Regions from separate parts of the Micromonospora sp. NPDC049679 genome, predicted to be linked through region 3. Evidence: riboswitches for the same ligand, from Rfam matches in the RefSeq annotation. Region 3 holds a riboswitch; each other region holds the start of a gene.
What was found. A riboswitch is a leader RNA that binds a small molecule or an ion and turns the genes downstream of it on or off. The one in region 3 is predicted to bind cyclic di-AMP.

Region 1 (3,806 bases), on a different contig from region 3:
CCTCGGGCTGGAACCCGGCGGGAAGCGCGATGGTCCGCGGAAACGGCGGCTCGGGGCGGGCGGGCGCGGCGCCGGCCGGCGCGGACGTGACGGTGAGGGCCGCGGCGAGCCCCGCGGCCAGGACGAGGGCGACACGTGGACCGGTCAGCACGGTGGGTATCCCTTGCAGGTCGGGGGCTTCCACTGACGGCGCGGGGCACGCGCCATCCATCCGCGTCACTGTATACCTGATGACGCGGATGTCCCATTCCAGGCCGCGGACCCGGTTGCCGGGCGGGCATATCAGGCTCGACGAACCCGGTAGGTACCATTGGTTGCACACATAGCAATGTGAGCATGGTTTGGCCGACCGCGGCCGATCCGGCGGGTGAGTGACGGAGGGCGAGCGTGGGCGCAGGTCATGACCATGGCGCGCAGGCGGCGCGGGCCGGCGAGCGGCATCGCGGCCGGCTCTGGGGAGCTGTTGCCGTGCTCGCCACCTTCATGGTCGTCGAGGCGGCCGCCGCGTGGGCGACCGGCTCGCTCGCCCTGCTCTCCGACGCCGGCCACATGTTCACCGACGTCCTCGGCATCGCCATGGCCCTCGCCGCGATCACCGCGACCCGGCGCGCGGCGCAGGACCCCCAGCGGACCTTCGGGCTCTACCGCCTGGAGGTGCTCGCCGCCCTGGCGAACGCGGTGCTGCTCTTCGGGGTGGCCGTCTACGTGCTGGTCGAGGCGGTACGCCGGTTCGACCACCCGCCGCACGTGCTCGCCGGGCCGATGCTCGCCGTCGCGGTCGGCGGACTCCTCGCCAATCTGGTGGCCTTCGCGCTACTGCGTCCCGGCGCCCGGGAGAGCATCAACGTGCGCGGCGCGTACCTCGAGGTGTTGGGCGACCTGCTCGGGTCGGTCGGGGTCATCGTCGCCGCGGTGGTGATCGCCACGACGGGATGGTGGTACGCGGACCCGATCATCGCCGTCTCCGTCGGCCTCTTCATCCTCCCCCGCACCTGGCGCCTCGCCCGGGCGGCCGTACGGATCCTCGTGCAGGCGGCCCCCGAGCACCTGGAGGTGCCCGCGGTGCAGGCCCGGCTCGCCGCGCTGCCGGGGGTCTGCGATGTGCACGACCTGCATGTCTGGACGCTCACCTCGGGCATGGACGTCGCCTCGGCGCATCTCACGATCGAGCCGGCCGCCGAGGTGGCCAGCGTGCTCGCGGCCGCCCGGGACACCCTGCACGACGAGTTCGCGATCGAACACGCCACGTTGCAGGTGGAGCCCGCGACGGCGCCGGGCGCGTGCGGCCCCGCCCACTGGTGATTAGTTTCCGCTTAAATTTCGTGACCTCATCTCGATCTTCTGCCGTCATATGTCACGAGTTATCGGTATAAAAGGCTCAACCGTCGCAGATCCGAACCCGCGCCCGCCGGTAGTGTCGGGACCGGCTTCCGCCAGGCGGCGCCCCTCCGGCGCCGGTGGGAGCCGTCGCCTAATCGCCGAAGGGCGAGCCGGGGAACCACGTAGGTGGGGTGCATCCGCGTCAGCGGTAGGGATCTTCCGTCCCGAACCCGTCAGCTAACCCGGCCGGCGGCTGACGGAAGGACTGGAATGTGACGTTGAAGCCCCCCGTACGACGGACGTTCGCGGCGCTCCTCGCGGTGATCGCCGTCACCGGCTCACCCGCCGCCGCGGCCCCGCCCGCCGCCGCGCCGGCCGGCCTCCGGGCGGCGCCCGGCGACATCGACGAAGGCGGCACCCCCAAGCTGCGTGAGCAACTCAACGCGGCGAGCAAGGGCTTCGTGGACGCCAAGGCGGCGCTCAACAACTCCATGAAGCGGCAGAAGGAGCTCGACGCCCACCTCAAGACCGTCGAGGCGGAGCTCGTCGTCCGCACGGAGACCGTGGGCGCGCTCGCCGGCCAGGTCTACCGGACCGGTCGGCTCGGTCCCGTCTCCGCCCTGCTCAACAGCGGCTCCCCCGACGACTTCGTCAGCCGCGCCTCCACGGTGAGCGCCGTTGCCGCCGGCGAGGAGAGCAAGCTGAATGCGCTGATCACCACGCGCGACCAGGAGACCCGCGCCAAGGCCGCGATCGACAAGGAAGTCGGGGAGCAGAAGAAGCAGCTCACGGTGATGGCGAAGCGCAAAGAGCAGGCCGAACGGGCGCTCGCCGCGGCCGGCGGCGGACAGGCCGCCGGCGGGGTGAGCGGCGGCTCCGCGTCCGCCGCGCCGGCCCGGCGCAATCCCGACGGCTCCTTCCCGGGCGAGTCCTGCAGCGTCGACGACCCGACGACGGGCGGCTGCCTCACGCCGCGCACCGCACACGCGTTGAGTCAGGCGAAGGCCGCCGGCTTCGAGCGCTTCGTCGCCTGCTTCCGCGACGACGGCGGCCCGGGCGAGCACCCCCTCGGTCGCGCCTGCGACTTCGCGGCCCAGACGGGCGGGTTCGGCGGGGTCGCGAGCGGCGGCGACCGGACGTACGGCAACAACCTCGCCAACTACTTCATCAACAACGCCGATCGGCTCGGCGTGCTCTACGTGATCTGGTTCAAGCGGATCTGGCTGCCGAGCAGCGGGTGGCGCGCCTACAACAACGGCAACGGCGACCCCTCCAGCGACCACACGAACCACGTGCACCTGTCGATGAACTGACCTGAATCGTGCGGCTGGCGCCACCCGGGACGGGTGGCACCAGCCGCACGATCGTGTTCAGCGGCCGCTGCGGGTCGAGTCGAACGCCGCGTCGTCGACGCAGACGCGCGTCGCATCCCCGCTGCAGCACCGCGACCCGTCGCGACCATTCATGATCGCCTTCATCGCGCTGATGAGAGCGATCATTTCGCGTTGCGCGGATGGGGGCGCGCGGTAATGGCGGAATGCGCGGAGAGCCGCACGGTATCGCGTTTCCCGCCCGATTCCGCTGACGAGAGAGCGCTCTTTCACACACTCCACGTGATCGGCCGACCACCCACGTCGGCTCTCGTTCCGATGCTGTGAGAGCGCTCTCTGGTGGAGTTATATACCCCGGCAGCCGTCGATGTCAATGCACCCGTTCGGGCGACTGAGCGATCCGTTAAAGATGCTCGCCGAATATTGACAGGATCCAGCCCTTCTGGTGACCTCCACGCAACGACTGGTTAATGCATGCGAAATCTTCTCGCTGCCGTGCCAGCACCCCGGAACCGGAGGAACGATGAAGCTCTCCATCCGTCGCGTCGTACCCGGCGGCGCTCACCACGCCGGTGCGCGCACGCGCGGCACCGACGTCGCCCCGCGACGACGTGCGCTCGCGGCAACCACGATCGTGGCGCTCGCGGCCGGCGTCCTCACCTTCGGCGCGCTGCGCCCGGCCGACGCGGCCACCCTCGGCGCCGGGAGCTACGCGACCACCCGCCCCGCCGGCGGCGCCGCCCCCACCGCCTGCGGCAACATCGCCACCAACCCCCGCCAGTTCGTCACCGGCAACGCCCCCGGCGGCGCCGTACCCACCAACGACTGGTGGTCGTCGCTGCTCTTCAAGCGGTACGACTGCGCCTACTCCGAACCGCTGCACGCGCATCCCATGTCGTTCGACCCGGTCGCCGGTGGCCTCGGCGTCTCCTACACCACCGAGGCCGCCATCTCCGGCTCGGCCACCGGCGTCGGCGAGTACCACTTCCCCTACTCCACCGAGTTCACCCTCGGGGTCGCCGGCCTCAACTCCCCCGACGTCAAGGTCGACGGCTGGAGCGACTGGACGGTGACGCCCGCCTGGTCCGACGGGACCCGCACCCTCAAGACCACCATCGGCCACGGACTGCCGTTCCTGTACGCGCAGGTCACCGG
Region 2 (3,806 bases), on a different contig from region 3:
GCTCCGGACGCAGCGACCGTTGTAGGGAGGTGCTTCGACGGACGCACGGGGGCGCTCGTGCGCGGGTCACTCACGGCCGTCATCGACCTGCCCTTTCGGACGGTGGATGGAGACCAGCGGTGAGAGCGCTCTCTCGCCCGCCGCACTTGTATCACGCGGTGTAGGAAGGGGTTCAGATGTTTCTACCGTGCAAATCAGCCGCACGCCATGGCCGTGGAGCTTGATTTTTGGTGGTGTCAGGGCGAGCGCGGCCGGCGACCTGCTCCGCCGGCCGCGGGTTGTGGCGCAGCAGCGTCTGGACCAGGTTTCCGCTGCGCCGTACCTGCAGCTCCGGCCCATAGTCCTATTCGAGCGCCGCGACGCCCTCGGCCGCGTCTCCCTCGATCACCATCGGATCCGGTCGGCGGTCGCGTTCCGTTCCCGGAGGATATCGAGAAGCGTCCGAACTGGTCCTCCGATGTGTCCCTGCGCGCTGAAGTCACGGCCGGTCCTCAGATCGGACGACACCGAGCAGCCCTCACGGACAGGGACGCCGGATAAGGCGCGGGTCCTCGTGGCTGCGGTCGGCTTCTGTCAAGCGGCAAGAATGGGTTTCGCGGCGCTGAAAAGCAATTGGCGAACGCCAACGTGTCAGCTTCATAATGGATTATGGGCCATGGCTGAACGCGTGAGTCGTCGCGGTTCGGGCCGGCGCGGGTCGAGGTAGCCGCCTGTCGACTGTGATCGATGTAGACCGACGTCCCCGTCCATCCATGAATGAAGATCATCCCTGGTGGGATGCCTGCCGACGCGGGGTGTCGCCACGACCGTCGTTCACGGACTCCCTCGCACCGGCTGCGGCGTTCGGTCCGTACCGCGCAGTTCACGACTTCTCGTGCATTCCTGCGCCGAATATCCGTGCCACCGATCGCACCCGCAGATGGGGGGCTTTGCGGCGTCGGGGCAGGACCAGTAATGTCGGCTCGTCCGACCCGGTCGTTGGTCATCAAAGGATGACGCCGGATCGGGCCCGCTTAGTCGTGCTCGCACGAGCCGGGGACCCATTGCAATTGGGGTGAATCCGCGGGCCTTTGGCCTGTGGTAGGGCGATCCTCCCGCCCGAATCCGTCAGCTAACCCGGTACGCGGTATCGGAAGGAGACACATAACAGTGCAGCGCCGTCGAATGTGCCGTGGCACATCCCCCCAGTCCCCCCGCAGCGCGCTTCCCTCCTGGGCCGCCTCTTCCGCAGCGGGTTCGTGACGCTGGATCACTAGCCACGCCAACGGTTCGACGTTCGGCTGCGTGTTTCCCGGCATCCCGCTGAGTAAACCCGCCCCCCATTTCCGATGGGGCTGAGCGCCCTCCGCGTCGTGATCGCACCACCGACGCGGGGTCGACCGCTGACCTCTGGCTCACATCTCGCCGTTATTGGGACGCCGACTTCGAATCGGCACAGCAATGGAGCTTTGAGTGACCCCTCGACGTACCCGCAAGCAGTTCCGGCACGCCATCTCCCGCCGTGCTTTCCCGGTCGCCGCGTTGTCGGCCGCCCTTCTCGCCGCCGCCGCTACCGGCACCCTCCTGCTGAACGAGCCCGACCCCTCGTCCTCCGCGCACGATGCGTCGACCACGGCGGTCGTCGACATGGCGCTGGGCGGCGACTCCGGGCGTGGCGGCGACCGCGCCGACCGCGCGGCCCGTCCGCAGGCCGCCTCGCCGGCGCCCGCCGCGCCGAAGCCCCCGTCGCAGCGGGTGCTCGGCTACGACTTCCAGGAACAGCCCAACTTCTACTACTGCGGTCCGGCCGCCACCCGGAACGCCCTGACGGCACGTGGCTTCAAGCTGAGCCAGGACGAGGTGGCGAACAAGCTGGGGACCACGACCAGCGGCACCAACTCCGCCAACGACACCACCCGCGTGCTGAACAGCGTGATCGGCAGCGACGTCTACAAGACGCACGAGATCCCCGGTCCGGCGACCCCCGCGCAGATGGATCAGCTGCAGGCGGACGTCGTGCGCGCGGTCAGCGACGGGTACGCCGTCGTCGCCAACATCGACGGCAGCACGACGGACACGGACGGCGCCTGGCGCTCCTACCCGGGTGGCCACTACGTGACGATCGTCGGCTACAGCGACGACGGTCGGACCGTGAAGGTCGCCGATCCCGCGGGTATCGGTGGTGACGGCACCTACTGGGTGACCACGATCAACATGGCCAACTGGATGGCCGGGCACGGCTACTCCGCCTGAGCCCCCGACCGGGTGCCGGCGCTCTGCGCCGGCACCCGATCCGCACCTCGTTCGGCCGTGCAGGGCCAGCTCGTCGAGCTGGCCCTGCAGCGCATCCAGCTCCGCTTCGCGCTCGGCTTGATCTCGCTCCGCGCGGGCACGGGCGTCTCCTCCGGCGTCGGTGTGGCCGATTCGTCACCGCGTGCCGCCTGGCAGATGGAGATACCACCGCGCGCGCATCGCACACCGTCGCGCGCGTCGCCGGTTGACCAGCCGCTCGACCACCGTCTCGTGCGGTAGCAACCGACGTGCGGCGCGGTACGCCGAGCAGCGCGACATGAGCAGGATTTCCCGCGTCGGCTCCCCGAACTCATCATCGAGGAGACATGCAGGGTTGATGAGCTCATAATCGGCGACACCCCAGCGGCGTGGTCCGGTCCGGGGCGGCAGCGGTCGTCCGCTACGAGCCACGGGGAAGAGGCAGCTCGGCATGCGAACGCTTCTGATAGACAACTACGACTCGTTCACATACAACCTTTACCAACTCCTCGGCGAGGTCAACGGGGAGCCCCCGGTCGTGCTGCGCAACGACACCGACTGGGCGCAGGTGCCGATCGCGGAGTTCGACGCGGTCGTGATCTCTCCGGGGCCGGGTCGTCCCGAGCGTGTCCGCGACTTCGGCGTGAGCACCCGGGCGATCCGGGACAGCGGACTGCCGGTGCTCGGCGTCTGCCTCGGCCACCAGGGCATCTGTGACCTCCTCGGCGGGACCGTGGGGCCTGCCCCGGAGCCGGTGCACGGCCGGATCTCCGGCGTGCACCACACCGGTGTCGACATCTTCGCCGGGTTGCCCTCGCCGTTCTCGGTCGTTCGCTACCACTCGTTGGCCGTGACCGCGGTCCCGGACGAACTGGAGCCGATCGCCTGGAGCGAGGACGGAACCCTCATGGGCGTGCGGCACCGTACGCGACCGATCTGGGGCGTGCAGTTCCACCCCGAGTCGATCAGCAGCGAGTACGGCCGCGAGCTGCTCGCGAACTTCCGCGACCTGGCGATGGCGCAGCGCCCCCCGGGCGGCGCCGCCGCGGCCGGCAGCGCCGCGACCACCCCGGCTCGCCCGGCCGCTACCTCCGCCCGCCCGGCGGCGACCGGCGCCACCCGGTACCGGGTGCATGTGCGCGCGCTGCCGATCATGCCCGACCCGGAGACCGCGTACCGTGAACTCTTCGCGGATGCCGGCGTCAGCTTCTGGCTGGACAGCAGCGCCGTGATCGACGGGCTGTCGCGGTACTCCTTCATGGGCCACGGCGCGGGGCCGCTCGCCGAATACGTCACCTACCGCGCCGCCGAGCGCACCGTCACCGTGCGGCGCTCCGACGGCAACACCGAGCGGGTGGTGCAGCCGTTCTTCGAATACCTCGACGACCAGCTACGCGCGCGGGCGATGCCGACACCGCCGGGTGTGCCGTTCGACTTCAACCTGGGGTACGTCGGCTACCTCGGCTACGAACTGAAGGCGGAGACCGGCGGGGAGTTGGCCCACGAGGCGGACACCCCCGACGCGGCGCTGCTCTTCGTCGACCGCATGCTGGCGC
Region 3 (3,806 bases):
AGGACCGAAGTGAGACGTACCCCTCCCTCCCGGATCTTCACTACGCGGTGACCGTTGCCACACGACAACGCCTCGCGCCCGGGTGAAGACATCTTCAGCCGCTCCCTCCCGTGCCGCGGGCGCGCCGATTGCGGCGTTCCGCTGCGCCTTCACCCGCCAGCGGCTCATGATCGGTCAGGGGGTCGCCATGGCAGGGACACGACGATGACGGGGTCGATCAGGCACGCTGACGGCACCGGGCCCGGCTGATCACACCCGCGCGGCCGCCCGCCACCGCGCCCCGCCGATGTTGCGACCACCGATCGAACCGATGCTCGCGAAGCCCGTCGACGCGCTGCCCCGGGGCGCCGGCTGCGTCTTCGAACCCAAGTTCGACGGATTCAGGGCGGTGGTGTTCCGCCAGCCCGAGCAGATCTTCGTCCAGTCCCGCGCCGGGCGGCCCCTGCACGGCTACTTCCCCGACATCGTCCGGGTCGTACGCACGGCGATGCCGCCGGGCGTCGTGCTCGACGGCGAGCTGATCATCTGGGCGGGCGACCGGACCGACTTCGGGCTCCTGCAGCGCCGGCTCGGCGCGGGCAGCACGGTGGGGCGCCTCGCCCGACAGCACCCCGCCCACCTGGTCGTCTTCGACCTGTTGCAGGGCTCCGACGGCGCTCCCCTGCTGAACCGGCCGCTGGCCGAACGGCGCAGGGCCCTGACCGAGCTTCTCACCGACCCGCCGCCCGAGTTGGTGCTCTGTCCCCAGACGACCGACCGGGAAGAGGCCGCCGAATGGTTGCGCGGATGGCACGCGGCGGGGGTGGAAGGGGTGGTCGCCAAGGGCGCGTCCGGCCGCTACCTACCCGGACGGCGCGGGTGGCTGAAATACCGGCACCGGACCACGACGGAGGCGATCATCGGTGGTGTCACGGGACAGCTCGGCCAGCCGGAGACGCTGCTGCTGGGGCGGTACGACGCCCAGGGCCGGCTGCGTTACACAGGGCGCAGCCACCCACTGAGGGCCGCGCAGCGGCGCGAACTGATCCCGTTGCTGCTGCCCGGCGCGGCACAGACCACCGGGCACCCGTGGCCGCAACCGCTCCCGGCCGCCTGGTCCGGGCAACTGCCCCATCCCGAGCCGCTCCCCTACCACCAGGTGCCACCCGTGCTCGTCGCCGAGATCTCGGTGGACACCGCCTTCGAACAGCACCGGTGGCGTCACCGCGTGCACCACCTGCGCATCCGGATGGATCTCGGGGTGGACGACGTGCCGCCGTTGGCGGGGTGACCGAACGTGTCGCAGCCGTGCCGCGGGCGTCGACGCCGGGTGGGCCCGCGGTTCGTCTGCGGTCAGCCGTTCCGGCAGGGTTTCCAGAATGGTCGGAGGGACCCTCCTCAACTGAGCGGAGGATGGGGCACGGGCTCTTCGCCGCGGTATTCATAAATTCGTCGTAGTTCATCCCGTCGGACCCCGCGCGACCGCGCACAAACGGCACTCCACCAGCCCAGTAATCACGCTACGTAACGCAAAGTCGTTGCCACATAACACATTCCGGCCCATCGCGCGACCCGGTTCGGGCTTGATGGCTGATCTCGATCCGGTAAGCTGGCGCGCGGTCTCCGCCCGGCGGCGCCCCCTCGGCGCCGGCGGTGACCGCCGCCTAATCGTCCCCTGGGGGCGAGCCGGGGAACCACCGCACGTGGGGTGAATCCGCTACTCGCGGTAGGGATCGTTCCGTCCCGAACCCGTCAGCTAACTCGGCAGGCGGCCGATGGGAGGAACGTAGATGACGGCATTTGTACGTCGGCGGGGCTCACTGGCCGCAGCGCTGCTCGCGGTCGTGGTCCTGCTCTCCGGGGTCGCGATCACCCCGGGCGCGGCCGCCGCCGCACCCAGCACGCCCGGCAACGAGGGGAGCACCCCCCTGCTCCGCGATGTCCTCGAGTCGACCGGTCGCGGATTCGTCGAGGCGAAGAACGCGGTGGCCAACTCGCGGAAGCGGCAGTTGCAGCTCTCGCTGGAGCTGCAGAAGTCGCAGGAGCGGATCGACGCGCTCCTGCCGGAGGTCGGGCACGTCGCGACCACCGCCTACCGCACGGGTCGGATCGGCCCGATGATGATGCTGCTCAACAGCGCCAACCCCGACGACTTCATCAGTCGCGCCGAGGGCCTCGACATGATGGCCATGCGCGACAACCAGAAGCTCGAGGAGCTCAACAACAACCGCGTGCAGGCGGAACGCGCCAAGGCGGCGATCGACGCCGAGGCAGCCGAGCAGCAGAAGCAGCTCACCGTCATGGCCAAGCAGAAGAAAGAGGCCGAACGGGCGCTCCAGCTGGTCGGTGGAGAGGTGACCGGGGGCTTCGTCAGCGCCACCTCACCGGTCGCGCGGCAGGCGCCGCGCAACAGCGACGGCTCCTGGCCTCCCCAGTCCTGCAGTCAGGACGACCCGACCACCTCCGGCTGCATCACGCCGCGGACGCTGCACGCGCTCAAAGAGGCCAAGCGGGCCGGCTTCACCCGGTTCGTCGGCTGCTTCCGCACGGGTGACATCTTCGAGCATCCGAAGGGTCGGGCCTGCGACTTCTCCATGCAGGCGAGCGGCTTCGGCGGCGACGCGACGGGCAGCGCCAAGTTGTACGGCAACAATCTCGCCGCGTTCCTGGTCCGCAACGCGGACAAGCTGGGCATCCTCTATGTGATCTGGTACCGGCAGGTCTGGTTCCCGGCCACCGGCTGGAGTGCGTACACCCTCGCCGGCAGTGACCCTTCCAGCGCCCACACCAACCACGTCCACCTGTCTCTGCTGTAGAGCGCCCGGACGTCCTCAGTCCGACTTGGCGGCGCGCCGCGCGGGCGCCCGGCCGGGTGGCTGCTGGAGCGGAGGGCCGGCCGGCTCCGCGGCCGGCACCGGCCGGATGATGGGCCCGTCGATCGTGACGGTCAACTCCTCGCCATGGTGCTGCAGGTCGATCGTCGCGTCGGGATCTCCGTCGCGGAGCGAATAGGTGACCTCATGCGGCTCCACGTCCACGCGCAAGCGCATCCCGTGCCAGATGAGCGAGAACCCCAACCGGGTGACCCGGCTCGGTAACCGGGGCGCGAAGGACAGCTTGCCGCCGTGGTCGCGCATCCCGCCCAGTCCGGCGACGAGCGCGATCCACGCGCCGGCCAGCGACGCCACGTGGATGCCGTCGCGGGTGTTGCGGTTGATGTCGTGCAGGTCCATCAGCGCCGCCTCCCCCAGATAGTCGTGGGCGAGTTCCAGGTCACCGACCTCAGCGGCGAGGACCGACTGGGTGCAGGCCGAGAGAGACGAATCGCGGACGGTACGTCGCTCGTAGTAGGCGAAGTTGCGCACCTTCTGCTCGTGCGTGAACGCGTCGCCGCGCACATGCATCGCCAGCACCAGGTCGGCCTGCTTCACCACCTGCTTGCGGTAGAGATCGAAGTACGGGTAGTGCAGCAGCAGTGGGTAGTGGTCCTGCGGTGTCGCCGCGAAGTCCCACTCCTGGTGCCGGGTGAACCCCTCCGACTGCGGGTGCACCCCGAGTTCCTCGTCGTACGGGACGTGCATCGACGTAGCGGCGTCCCGCCAGGCCGCTGTCTCCTCGTCGTCGACACCGAGCGCGAAGGCGCGATCAGGATGCCGGATCGCGGCAGCGGCCGCGCCCAGCAGATTCCGCTGCGCCATCAGGTTGGTGTAGATGTTGTCGTCCACCACCGCCGTGTACTCGTCCGGACCGGTGATCCCGTCGATGTGGAACAGGCCGTTGCGGTCATGGTGTCCCAGCGAGCGCCAGAGCCGTGCCGTCTCCACCAG
Region 4 (3,806 bases), on a different contig from region 3:
AAGACGGCCGAAGAGATCCTCGAATCCCTCGCCCGATATCTACGGCGAATTTCTGGCGCACGACACTAGCGCAGGCGCGGCGACGCGGTGGCCCATGACGTGAAGGCGGTGTCGAGGGCGTCGACGAGGCGGGTGAACGTGGCGTCGACGGACTGCGGCAGGCCGAACCCGCCAGCGGTTTCCAGGGTGACGAAGCCGTGCAGGGCGGCCCGCAGCGACCGGATCGCGTCGACGGCATCAGCACCGGCGATCCCGTACGCGCGGAGAACTGCCGCGGCGACGCCGACAACGGCCTCACTGGCGGCGATGTGCTCGCCGTCGTCCGCTGAGGGAGCCCGCACGCTCGCGGCGTAGCGGCCGGGGCAGCGTTTGGCGTAGCTGCGGTAGGCGGCTGCGATGGCATGGAGTGCATCGCGGCCGGCGCGTCCCACCCCCGCCGCCGACATCGCCGCCGCCAGTTCCCGCACTCCCAGCAGCGCCAGGTCGCGCTGCAGCCCGTCGAGCCCGCGCACGTGCTTGTACAGCCCGGGCAACGACACGCCGAGCCTTTGTGCGACGGCGGCGAGCGTCAACCGGTCGAGCCCGACCTCGTCCGCGACAGCGGCGGCTTCGGCAACGACGCGTTGGGGAGTCAGACCGGCACGGGGCATCGGGGGACTCCTTCAGCGGCGGGCGCGGGCCAGGGAGAGTCCTGTCCCGGTCACCCACACGAGCAGCAGCGGGAGCGCGACGTACGCCACGGGCGTCAGCGCCGTGCTGACCAGGAGGTAGCCGACGCCGGCGCCGGTCAGCGCCACCGCGAGCACCGCGCCGACGTAGCCTAGCCAGCCGGGCAGGACCCGGGTGCGACGGGCCACGGCGACACCGGCGGCCGCCATCACCGCGAGCGCGAACATCTTTACGCCGTCGATCCGGTTGACCAGGTCGAACAGCAGGCCGGCCGCTCCGGTGCGGCCGGTGGGAACCGCCCACGCGGCGAGCGCCTGCCCGAGCGCGAACTGCGCCAGCGACAGCGCCGCCGCGCCGAGGCCTCCGGCGGCGGCCACTCGACCCCACCGTTGGGCGCGATTGCGGGCAGCGACGTCGGCCAGGGCCAGCGCGACCACTGCCAGGGCGAGTGCGGCCACGCCGTGCACCAGCAGTGACTGGGTCATCGCCATGCCTCGATGCCCCGCGTACGCGGCGGTCACGTCGGCGGCGGAAGCCGTCACGCCCACATCGGATGACCACACCGCCAGACCGGCTGTCCAGGCCACGCTGTAACCGGCTGCCGCCGTGGCGACCACCCCGGTCGCGCTCCGATAGCCGGCCGACGGACCGTATCCGGCGTGTGTGGTCATGGCTTCCCCCGACATCTTCTAGTTAATGACATTAACTAGAAGGCTAGGCTACGTAACCAGATTGGTCAAGACGTGCCGGGGAGACCACGAAGGGCCAGCTCGATGAGCTGGCCCTTCGTCGATCTGACGAGTATTACCGCCGGTGCCGGGTGCCATGGCTGGCACCGGTTCGGGGCTTAAGCGGAGTAGCCGCGCGAGGCCATCCAGCTGGCCATGTCGATCGTGCTCATCCAGTAGGTGGCCGGACCGACGCCGGACGGATCGGCGACCTGCACCTGCCGTCCCTCATCGCTGTAGCCGACGATGGTGACGTAGTGGCCACCCGGGAAGCTGCGCCAGAATCCGGCGTTGTCCGTCGCGCCGCCGGCGATGTTGGCGACGACCGCGCGACCGTCGCTGAGCGCGTTGACGACGTCAGCCTGCAGCCGGTCCATCTCGGCCGGGGTCGCGCCCGGGCCCGGGATCGACTGCGTCCGGTAGGCGTCCTTGCCGATCACCTTGTTCATCACCCGGGTGATGTCCTCGGCGGAGTTGGTGCCGTTGACCGTGGTGCCCAGCTGCTGAGCCAGCTCATCCTGGCTCAGCGTGACGCCGTTGGAGGTCAGGGCGATGCGGGTCGCGGCAGGGCCGCAGTAGTAGAAGTTGGGCTGGTACTCGAAGTCGTACTTGCCGATCTTCTCCGACGGCGGCTTCGGCGCGGCCGCCTTCTTCTCGGCGTCCCCCCGGTGGTTACCGGTGGTGAACGCCATGTCCACGACGGCGGGGTTGGCGGCGGTGTGCGCCGTGGACGGTGCCGTGGTGAGGGTCAGCAGGCTGCCGCTGGTCGCGGCTACCGCGAGAACGGCGGCGGAAACCATGGCGGCCGGGTGAACGCGGCGGGGTGCGGCGTGGCGGAACAGCGTGCGGATACGTCGGATTTCCACTGAAGGCTCCATTGCTGTACCGACTCGTGGTCGGCGTCCCAATCAATAACGGTGAACGGTCAGCCAGGCCGACGGTTGACGCGATGACGTCGAGCGGGAAAGAGCCACGGCGCGGTGCGCGTGCGCGCGCTGGACGAACCCGCAGGCTCCCGTCGTCGGATCCCCATCGGGCCAGACGTGCGGAGCGTTACGGATGAGCGTCGTGGTCTCGTTCGTGACCCGAGCGACGAAATGGCTACTCCACTGCGACAGCGTCTGCTGCTGTGGTGCGCGCTGAAAAGGACGCGCTCATGCGTCGCCGCAAGCGGCGGCGGCATGTCGTGAACAGTGGCGCCGGAAACAAGGTCCGGCTTCGTGAACCCGCGTCAGGGCGTCGGCGTGGCTAGTGATCGAGCGTCACGAGCCCGCTGCGTACGAGGCGTTCCGCGGGGGAAAGCGCGCTGCGGCGGGGGGATTGGGGGGATGTGCCACGGCACATTCGGCGCTGCACTTCTATGTGTCTCCTTCCGATACCGCCTACCGGGTTAGCTGACGGATTCGGGCGGGAAAGAACGCCCTACCACAGGCCAAGGCCCGCGGATTCACCCCAGAGTTGCGATGGGTCCCCGGCTCGTGCAAGCACGACTAAGCGGGTCCGATCCGGGGTCATCTTGTGATGAGCAACGACCGGGTCGGACGAGCCGACACTACTGGTCCCGCTCCTCGGCTGCCCAGCCCTTCCCGACCTGCTGCGATGTACCACACTCGCGTTCGACGCAGGGCCGCCCGGGGCGTCCGGAACCGCACACCGGCGCCCGATCGTGACGGACGGTGGGTGCGAAACCGGAGTGGGCATTGCGGTGATCGCGCATTGCTGCGGCCGGCTGATTTCGCGTAGACGATTGCTACCCGTATTTCAGCCGTCAATAGCGGTGGGTCCTGTTACGGGGTCGGCGACCGGCTGCCGCGCTCTATCGCTTCGAGCACACGTTTGAGCGTTTGCAGATCGTTTTCGACAAGTGCTGCGGCCGCTTCGAACTCGTGATCCGCCATATCCGGCGTCTGGAAGAACGTGAAGATGACCTCGGAGCCGCTGCCGTTGGGGACGACGCGCACGGCGTTGACGACCGTGATTCCCGGCGCGGCGGTGACTCGATGATCAGCGACCCCGAAGGGGTTCGGCGCCACGAAGTCGATCTCCACCGGATCATCGACCGTCTCGACAACCCACTTTCCATCTGACGGCCGCACCGCCCGCGCGAACCCCGGCGCCCACTGGGGCAGATTGCGCGGTTCACGGATGAACTCGTAGGTGCTCTGCGGAGCGCGAGCGATCGAGACGGTCACTGTGCGCGATGGCATGACGGACACGGACGCAGTATCGCAGGCCGTAACGGTCGCCCGGAGCGGGACGCGGCCGCAAATTGACGACGGGTCTGAAGTCCCGCGCATGCCGGCGGGAGCGCTGAGGATCCACAGAGGTGTCCGTCATCGTCGATGTGGGTACTGGTGGCGTGCCATGCCACGTTCACCGTGCGCCCCAGGAGGTTCAGCGATGGTCGAG

Region 1: linked by a shared signal. The riboswitch ahead of AB0J06_RS12880 (hypothetical protein) and the one ahead of AB0J06_RS12135 (hypothetical protein) in region 3 are both predicted to bind cyclic di-AMP.
Region 2: linked by a shared signal. The riboswitch ahead of AB0J06_RS17740 (C39 family peptidase) and the one ahead of AB0J06_RS12135 (hypothetical protein) in region 3 are both predicted to bind cyclic di-AMP.
Region 4: linked by a shared signal. The riboswitch ahead of AB0J06_RS10130 (C39 family peptidase) and the one ahead of AB0J06_RS12135 (hypothetical protein) in region 3 are both predicted to bind cyclic di-AMP.

What each region holds. Positions count from the first base shown of each region.
Region 1 covers NZ_JBFANZ010000016.1:18,643-22,448, forward strand. The annotation lists gene AB0J06_RS12870 (superoxide dismutase) at 1-151, opposite strand, end outside; gene AB0J06_RS12875 (cation diffusion facilitator family transporter) at 388-1,302, shown strand; cyclic di-AMP (ydaO/yuaA leader) riboswitch at 1,459-1,588, shown strand; gene AB0J06_RS12880 (hypothetical protein) at 1,593-2,633, shown strand; gene AB0J06_RS12885 (glycosyl hydrolase) at 3,175-3,806, shown strand, end outside.
Region 2 covers NZ_JBFANZ010000025.1:55,041-58,846, reverse strand. The annotation lists cyclic di-AMP (ydaO/yuaA leader) riboswitch at 1,001-1,141, shown strand; gene AB0J06_RS17740 (C39 family peptidase) at 1,453-2,232, shown strand; gene AB0J06_RS17735 (hypothetical protein) at 2,290-2,511, shown strand; gene pabB (aminodeoxychorismate synthase component I) at 2,702-3,806, shown strand, end outside.
Region 3 covers NZ_JBFANZ010000014.1:125,324-129,129, reverse strand. The annotation lists gene AB0J06_RS12140 (ATP-dependent DNA ligase) at 311-1,270, shown strand; cyclic di-AMP (ydaO/yuaA leader) riboswitch at 1,631-1,766, shown strand; gene AB0J06_RS12135 (hypothetical protein) at 1,770-2,795, shown strand; gene AB0J06_RS12130 (glycoside hydrolase family 65 protein) at 2,811-3,806, opposite strand, start outside.
Region 4 covers NZ_JBFANZ010000011.1:115,048-118,853, forward strand. The annotation lists gene AB0J06_RS10120 (TetR-like C-terminal domain-containing protein) at 66-650, opposite strand; gene AB0J06_RS10125 (hypothetical protein) at 663-1,211, opposite strand; gene AB0J06_RS10130 (C39 family peptidase) at 1,517-2,263, opposite strand; cyclic di-AMP (ydaO/yuaA leader) riboswitch at 2,762-2,904, opposite strand; gene AB0J06_RS10135 (SRPBCC family protein) at 3,185-3,589, opposite strand; partial or broken gene AB0J06_RS10140 (hypothetical protein) at 3,798-3,806, shown strand, end outside.